Regions from separate parts of the Calorimonas adulescens genome, predicted to be linked through region 2. Evidence: a T-box and tRNA genes for the amino acid it is inferred to sense, from the RefSeq annotation. Region 2 holds a T-box; the other holds one or more tRNA genes.

Region 1 (4,433 bases), on a different contig from region 2:
GGCTTGCCACGCAGGTTAAGGCAATCATAGATGAGATGGTTCAAAATGGCTTCAGTCATCCAACGGAGTTTGAGGTGGTGACGGCCATAGGGTTTAAATATTTTGAAGAACAAGGTGTGGACTTTGCCGTAGTGGAGGTTGGACTTGGTGGCAGGTTTGATGCAACCAATGTGGTAAAACCCCTTGTAGGCGTGATAACCAATATAGGTTACGACCATATGGATGTACTGGGTGATACGTTGCCCAAGATTGCATTTGAGAAGGCTGGTATCATAAAAAAAGGGATAAGGGTGGTATCATATCCTCAAGAACCTGAGGTGTTGGATGTCATTAAGGTGAGGTGCAAAGAGGAGGATGCATCCCTTACTGTTACTGCTCTTAATAATATAAGCTTGAGAGACGCATCACCGCATGGTCAGATCTTTGACTATGGGGAATTAAAGGACCTCAGGATAAAGCTTCTGGGTGAACATCAGCTACTCAATGCTGCCACAGCCATAGAAGCTATCAGAAACCTTCAGGGGTACAGCGTGAACATTGATGAGAAGGCAATAAAGAAGGGCCTGGAAAATGCCAGATGGCCAGGCCGGTTGGAGGTAATGAAGGAAAATCCATATATTGTAATTGATGGTGCCCATAATCCACAGGGAGCTCTCGCATTGCGTAAAGCCATAGAAGATATATTTGACTATAAAAAGCTGATTCTGATTATGGGCATACTTAAGGATAAGGATGTGGATGGGATATTAAGAACACTTTTGCCTGTTGCGGATGCAGCAGTGCTTACAAAGCCCAACAGCCCGCGTGCTCTTTCAGCGCATGAACTTAATATTATGGTCATGAGCAATATGCCGGGACTAAAGACATATTGCGAAGATGATATTAAAAAAGCTGTGGAAAAAGGCATTGGATTAGCAGATAAAGATGACCTTGTTCTCATATGTGGTTCTCTTTACCTTATTGGAGAGGTACGTAAGATTTTAAGAAAGATGTAATTTGGATAAGCCCCTTTAGAATAACTTTATATAAAGTTATCCTGAAGGGGTGTTTTTATGGACAGAGAAAAACTTCTCTTAGAAATCGATGACGCTTTGAAAGACATGAAGCTTGCAGAGGAAAAATTGGAAGAGGCTAAAAGAAGGTATCAATTTGCATCAGAAAGATACAGATTTCTTTTAAAGAAAGCAAGGGAAATGAACGTCAAATGGGACAAAAATAAGCTCTATTTAAAACTAATACAGGAGGAATAGGTGTCAGCAGCCCCTGTTGAATCATATTAATAATATATGAACAGGGGGGATCACGATGACCTTTAGAATTCCAAAGACGCCAAGGATTGTTTTTGTTACAGAAAATGTGCCGGAAGGGTATATGTCTTATGGCTTGACACTCATTGGGGCAGATGTCATGTGGAACAGGACACATGGAGAAAATACCGTTGTTGCAGTAATAGATACCGGCATAGATTATAAACACCCGGAACTTAAGGATAGGATTATAGGAGGCAAAGACTTCACCGGTAAAGGAGACTTTATGGACGACAATGGACATGGGACCCACGTATCTGGTATAATAGCAGCCTCTGGAATAAAAGTTTCTGGAGTTGCTCCCAAGTCAAATCTATTGGCAGTGAAGGTACTGGATAAAGAAGGCGAAGGGCAAGACCAGGACGTGGCAGATGGTATTGCTTGGGCAGTGGAGAATGGTGCTGAGATAATATCCATGAGTTTTGGGTCTCAAAACCCGAGCCCGATAGTAAGGCAGGCACTAAGATTCGCATATAAAAAGGGTGCTATACTTGTTGCAGCAGCGGGTAATGAGGGAGATGAAAATATCGATGCTGATACCGTGGACTATCCGGCCAGGTATCCTGAAACAATAGCTGTAGCTGCAGTGGATGCAAAGAAGATTATAGCGCCATTTTCCAGCAAAGGGCCAGAGGTGGATGTGGCAGGTCCGGGTGTAGACATATATTCAACATACATCAATGGGAAATATGTCTACCTTTCCGGAACTTCTATGGCAACTCCACACATATCTGGTGCCATAGCGCTGGTTCTCTCAGATTGTAAGAGGATTATGGGGAGAAAAATGACACCGGAAGAGATGAGGAACTATCTTATCATGCACACAGAAGACTTGGGCCCCAAAGGTAAAGACGATGCATACGGTTATGGTATGTTCACTTTTAATTATGGTGCCTCTCTTCCATCCAGGTCCAAAGAAATCAAAATCAAACTGGACAGAGGGTTTACACGTATGAACGGCATAGTGCAGATAGGCGCAAAGGTGGCAGTAGTTGACGGGAAAGAAATAAACATGGATGTTGAACCATTTAAATTTGGGGACTATGTATATGTGTCAGCCAGATTTTTAGCAGAACAACTGGGGGCAAAAACAAGCTTTGATGCCTCGGGGAAAGAACTTACAATCTCAAATAGCAAGGGCACACGGCTTGCAGACTTTGCTGATCTCGACTGCTAACATTCTATTGATAAAATTAACGATATATGTTAAAATATAATTCGTCAGTCGGGGCATAGCGCAGGTGGTAGCGCGCATGGTTCGGGACCATGAGGTCGCAGGTTCAAGTCCTGTTGCCCCGACCATAAAAATCCAGTAAATTAGCGGTTTGCGAGGTTTGAATGCAAACTGCTTTCTTTATTTCATACATTTATCACACCTCACATATTTGAAATATGCTTTTTTATTATTTCAAAATCGTGTTCGGATAATTGGCCGGTATTATTTCGTGCAGCTAATTTAGTTTCTTGGTCTAAAATACTTTCTATGTTTTTACGCATAAATTTCCATTCTCGGCCAACTTTCACTGCTTTTAAACGTCCATCTTTTATCATATTATAAACTGTCTGATTACTTACCCTTAATAAGTCTGCTACTTCAGAGACATTTAGTACATCAGGCCGCTCTTCTTCGCTTAGGTTTGATAAACTCTTTCCAAGCTCTTGGAGCATGTGCATTTCCTCATAAGAATATGTTATTTCACCACATTCAGGGCACACATAAGCATTTATCCCATCTATAGTTAATGTATATTTACCCCAACCAGCCTTTGTTGATATAGTCTTTTCTTCCATATTAGCACCGCAGATAAAGCATTTTCTTTTAATCATTTCTTCTTCCTCCTTTTTAAGAAACCATTACAATATTCCCAAACTTCATCCATAGTCCTGCATACTGTTACAACTACTGGATAAGGATATGAGGCGGCTATTATTACATACATTTCTGGTTTCTTTTCAGTTGCTTCTTGAAATATCACATGAACATCATCAAATTGTGGTTGTAATTCAATTACTTTTGGAGAGCCATACTTAAAAAAGACAGAGAAAAAGTAAATGAAATACTCATTCAAGAACATGAAGAGTTAAAGACGGATGGACCCAATGACCCAATAAACAAATGCCTGATATATATTAATAATAACCGGGATGGCATATGTACATACAAAGACTATCAAGGTGAAATAACAGGCTGCAGTGCAGAAAGCCATGGAAGTCACATACTATCAGAAAGGCTATCAAGAGGCCCCAAACATTTTCCTATAATAATTCATTATGGTGGGGTCTTTAATAACCTAAAAATACTTGACGCGATCACTTTTTGATAATAAATTTGGCAGAGATAATTACATAGGATTAGACTTAATCATGTAATTATTTCATTGATTCTGCTATTTTTATTAATTGATTCTCGGATATTCCTATTCCTTCCATTTGGTATATAATATCATCTTCAATCCAAGCTATTTGAACAAATGCTTCTCTTTTTTCTTTGTTTTTATTTGAAATATTTGCATCTTTTAAATAGTATGATACTGTGACGCCTTTATTTTTATTAATTGAAGTGTAATCTAACTTTTTTCTTTCTGCTGATTCTGGTATTTCCAATAAATTTTTAAGGTCTACTGTACCTGAAATTTGACTTTTTAAATCATCTGGCAAAAAAGGTAAACTTATTACCGCGTATTTAACTTTGTTTGTGTCGACTCCATTAGGAACATTTATTTCGGGTATTCTCTCAATTGTAAGATTAAATCTTTTTGAACCTGGAAAATTAAATTCACTGCTATTATCCATATGAATGTATATTTTTTTGTAAAAGTCTATTCTGAAGTTTTTACCATTTAAGCTCTCTGGAAATACATTATTGCTTTTATATGTCTTCATAAAATTATTAATAGCATCTATATTTAAATTAAATTCAATTGATTGGCTACCAATAATAGTACTATCTATATTTTTTAAATCATTCAGAATGTTACTTTCTTGTGGTGTTTTGAAATTATAATCTGCATCGGATTTCAGCTTATATAATTCGTTAATTTTATACTCATAGTGTCTTTCTTTATCATCTTTATTTACTTTTAAATATCCTAATTGTTTAAGATTAATTTCTCTATTTCCCTCTTC
Region 2 (4,433 bases):
GTGCACTACAGTAGTATTTCAGTATCCGATTGATAATCTTTCTAATCACTTTGATACTCAAGGGCATATACAAAAGAGAGTCAGCACTGACCTTCCTCACAAGGCCGGCCCTTACCATGAGCCTGACTGTATCATCACCCAGGCTTTTAGAAACATCCTTAAGAGGCATTGGTACTATCTCTGACATGTTCATATACATAATCAATATGACCTTGCAAAAATTACCTTTTTGGTAGCCCTATTGCCACAGTGCACACACCCACCATCAGGCTCACTACCTTCAAATGGTATACACCTTATGGTGGCCATGGTCTCATCTTTTATCGCAAGCTCACATTCAGTACTCCCGCACCAATTTGCCTTTACAAAACCCTTTTTATTTTCTATTGTCTCTTTAAACTCATCAAAACTATGAACTTCTCTCGTATTTTTCTCCACAAAAGCCCTTGCCTGAGTGAACATATTCCTCTGTATGTCCTCAAGTACCTCTCCAATTTTCACATCCAGAGCATCCTGGGATATAACCATCTTTTCACCGGTATCCCTTCTAACTAAGACCACCTGGTCATTCTTTACATCCCTTGGACCAATCTCAATCCTTAGAGGCACACCTTTCATCTCGTATTCACTGAATTTCCATCCTGGGGTCTTTTCATCATTAAAGTCCACTTCCACACGGAATCTGCTATTAAGCCCCGCAGATAGTTCCTTAGCCTTTTCAAACACCTTTTCACTTTCCTGTCCAGGTATAGGTATTATTATTGCCTGTACAGGGGCTATCCGCGGCGGTATTTTAAGACCTTTGTTATCCCCGTGGACCATGATCAGTGCCCCAATGAGCCTCGTTGAAACACCCCATGATGTCTGCCAAACATACTTTAGCTGTCCATCTGTGTCTAAATATTGTATATCAAACACCTTTGCAAAGTGCTGCCCAAGGTTATGGGATGTGCCGGCCTGAAGTGCCTTACCGTCCTTCATAAGAGCCTCAATGGTATATGTCCTCAATGCCCCAGCAAACTTTTCATTCTCAGTTTTCCTACCCTTTATCACAGGTATAGCCAGCTCAGTCTCCACAAAGTCCCTGTAAACCTCAAGCATCCTCAGTGTCTCTTCCTCGGCCTCTTCTTCTGTCCTGTGGGCTGTATGCCCCTCCTGCCATAGAAATTCTGATGTCCTTAAAAACGGTCTGGTACTCTTTTCCCATCTGACTACATTTGCCCACTGATTTATCAGGACTGGTAGGTCCCTCCACGACTTTATCCACTTTGAATACATGCTGCATATTATAGTTTCCGACGTCGGCCTTACGGCAAGCCTCTCCACCAATTCATCACTGCCCCCATGGGTAACCCATGCCACCTCAGGCGCAAACCCTTCCACATGCTCTGCTTCCTTTTGAAGGAGAGATTCGGGGATGAACAGTGGAAAATATGCATTCTTATGCCCTGTTTCTTTAAAGCGTCTGTCTAAAAGCTGCTGCATGTTTTCCCATATAGCATAGCCATATGGTCTGAAGACAATACAACCCCTTACTGTAGAATAATCAGCCAGTTCTGCCTTCAATATGGTATCAATATACCATTGAGAAAAATCCTCATCCATTGGGGTAATCTCTTTTAAATACTGATTTTTCTCCTCCATAATATCCTCCTTTTCTTTAAAAAAAGAACCCTCCAACCCCTCACAGGGACGGAAGGTTCCGCGGTACCACCCTTATTGGCAAAAGCCCACTTAAATATATAACGGATATCCGGGAAAGCTCATCGCTTCCTGCTCCAGGGTGGGTTCAAAACCATAGGCAGCCGGCATCTCAGCCAACAGCCAGCTCTCTGTATGCCCGACAGGTTTATACTATTCCCCTTCACCGCATTTGATATATTATTTGTTAAGATAGTTTACCATTACACATTTATTTTGTCAATATCCACCACTATCAAAGGTTTACCGTAGCCACCCTCTGTTTGAGGCAGAGGATTAGCAGCCACTTTGTTAATTGCCTTAACTGCCTGTATTTGCTAAGGCCGATCAAGATTTTTTATATCTTCTATATTGTCCAGGTCAGACTGATTTATGCCAAGTTCCCGCATGGCTTTTTCCATTGGGATAAAATCCACCTGTGTATTTTGCGTACAGAATATATATTTCCCGAAAGAAAAAATAGCATAGTGTTCCCCTCTTTTGGAATTCTATGCCATTGGATTTTCCCTTATAAACAATGGAAAAATTATATCAAAAAAGTATTAAACAAAGCAAAAAATCAAGTGTAGCGACAAATTTTTTAGCTGTATACCTCTACTATAGATCCTGGTAAGTATTTCTATCATAAACATATCCCAGACTTGCTGTATTGACTGTTTGACCTTTATCAATAATAATAAAATCATCATCGTAGGGGCCGGTCAATAATTTTTTCAACAGCCATAGGTTGCCTTTCCCCGTAAACAATTCCAGATCTGCAATTCCAGCTATTTTTTTTGCCCTATCCCAATAATCGGCTACATTATAAGCACCCGTGTCAATGAGCATCAATTTATTGTAATGTTTTAACATAATCTGAAATATTCTTTTCGTCCTTTTTTCTCCATAACGATTCACGGCATTCAGATATTCATTCAACAAACTCTTTGAGTTTTCTATCCAGCCTTTGGTCAAAAAGTAAGTTTCTTTCATGCGTTCATATTTCTCTTCTGGTTTGGAAAGGAGCATTGAAATACAGTCATCGGTTTTGGGAAAAATCAGGTTTGCAGTAGAGGCTTTCAGACCTATTACAGCATTACCGCAAAACCCGTATGCAAACAATATGTTGTCGAATCCGTTCTGTGCATCGATTTCCTGCTGCAATTTTGACCTCAGACGATTGGGATCACTATGATACTCAGAGCTCACCCATACCACTGGGTACTCACAATGAGTTTCATTGACGGCCAGATTTAATTCATCGTAAAGCGTCTGGCAAGCAATGATGACATTTCTCATGCTTTCACATCCTTAATGTTGTTTATAATTCTATTATACGTCAATAGGCCACTAATTTCAAAAAATGAATTTACTTTTTTTCAAAATGAGAGTTATCTTTATATTTGAATAATGACAATAAATCCTGTTAAAAAAACAGATGTTTTAATAGAGAAGCCAGAAAGGACATTTCTGGCTTCTTCACTCCTTGTTTATGCATTAGTGAGAGGAGTCTGGATCTGATTTTGCACGAGCTTTCACGCCCAGCTCGGGCAGGAACATTATTACAACCGCAGCCATTAAAAAGCTTAACCCTGCAAGGCCAAACATAATATAAAAATTTGTACCTGCAATAGGGGCTATAATAAATGTTGGAATGCAGAATGCACCAATGAGCTGCATGGTGGCAATCAAACCCCCGGCGCTTCCGGCATAAACCGGGCCGATTTCTGGCAATAACATGGGGAAAGACATCAGCAGTGGAGAAATAGCCGCCCCCACAAAGCCATTGATAATGAACAAAATCCACATAACTGCTCCTAGAGGCGCCTGCCAAGCATAGTAAGTGCCAGCTGCCGCTAGGATGGCTGATATTACAAGAAATGGTTTCATACGACCCAGACGATCACAAATCACAGGGCCTAAAATGCTGCCAGCCAATCCTCCCCAACTTCCCAGTGATGCTGCAAAGCCTGCTTTTACGGGGTCCAACCCCCTCACTGCATGAAGCGCATTAGGGAGAAAACCGGAAAGAGCCATCATTGCGCCCATGATGAACATCATAGTTATTCCCACAAGCCAGATGTTTCTGCTTTTGGCTGCCACACCGATGTATTTAGCCACAGGCATGCTCGGCATATCCGGTGCACCTTCGGGCTTATCCTTTATGAATAACACCCAGAGTGCGGCGATTATCACACAGATCACACCTGCGGTTATGAAAGCACTTCTCATAGATGGAAACATGGCAGATGTGGCAGTACCTACAGCCATAGCAATGGTGGCGGAAGCCAGAACAACTCCCATGGCGGTGCCAATTTGCTCTGGCGGAAACCACGCTCCCAACAGCTTGGAGATATTGGCGTTCAAAAAGGCTGAACTGCATCCTGCCATAGCCATCAGTATTAACATCTCCCAAAAGTTTGTGGCTGCAAAGCGGAAAGTTATGCCTATTATAGCAAATATGAATCCCACTGACACTACTTTCTTTACGCCGAAACGGTCGGCCATTGCACCTGCCGCAATGCTGAAAAATACAGCAGGCAGCATGGGAGCCGAAAGGATACTGGCATACTGCGACGAAGAAAGGTTGAAGGCAGGGATAAGCTTATATGCGAGGGCAGGGATCTGATACTGCGCATAGCTCCCGATAAATGTCGCCAAACAAGCAATCGTCAGGATAACCCAGCGGTATGAAGATGACTGCTGAGCGTTATTATTCATCATTCACGATGCTCCTTTCCATATATTATTAA

The links. A T-box is a leader RNA that pairs with one kind of tRNA and senses whether it is charged. The one in region 2 lies ahead of proS (proline--tRNA ligase), so its partner is inferred to be a tRNA-Pro.
Region 1: it encodes a tRNA-Pro, which carries the amino acid that the T-box ahead of proS (proline--tRNA ligase) is inferred to sense. The anticodon was not compared.

What each region holds. Positions count from the first base shown of each region.
Region 1 is NZ_VTPS01000011.1:63,656-68,088, forward strand. It holds gene FWJ32_RS08310 (bifunctional folylpolyglutamate synthase/dihydrofolate synthase) at 1-995, shown strand, start outside; gene FWJ32_RS08315 (hypothetical protein) at 1,053-1,250, shown strand; gene FWJ32_RS08320 (S8 family serine peptidase) at 1,306-2,484, shown strand; tRNA gene FWJ32_RS08325 (tRNA-Pro) at 2,534-2,609, shown strand; gene FWJ32_RS08330 (helix-turn-helix domain-containing protein) at 2,685-3,134, opposite strand; gene FWJ32_RS08335 (hypothetical protein) at 3,131-3,283, opposite strand; gene FWJ32_RS08340 (hypothetical protein) at 3,678-4,433, opposite strand, start outside.
Region 2 is NZ_VTPS01000004.1:242-4,674, reverse strand. It holds gene FWJ32_RS03515 (YbaK/EbsC family protein) at 1-199, opposite strand, end outside; gene proS (proline--tRNA ligase) at 202-1,644, opposite strand; T-box leader at 1,686-1,877, opposite strand; gene FWJ32_RS03500 (DUF1638 domain-containing protein) at 2,299-2,979, opposite strand; gene FWJ32_RS03495 (MFS transporter) at 3,178-4,404, opposite strand.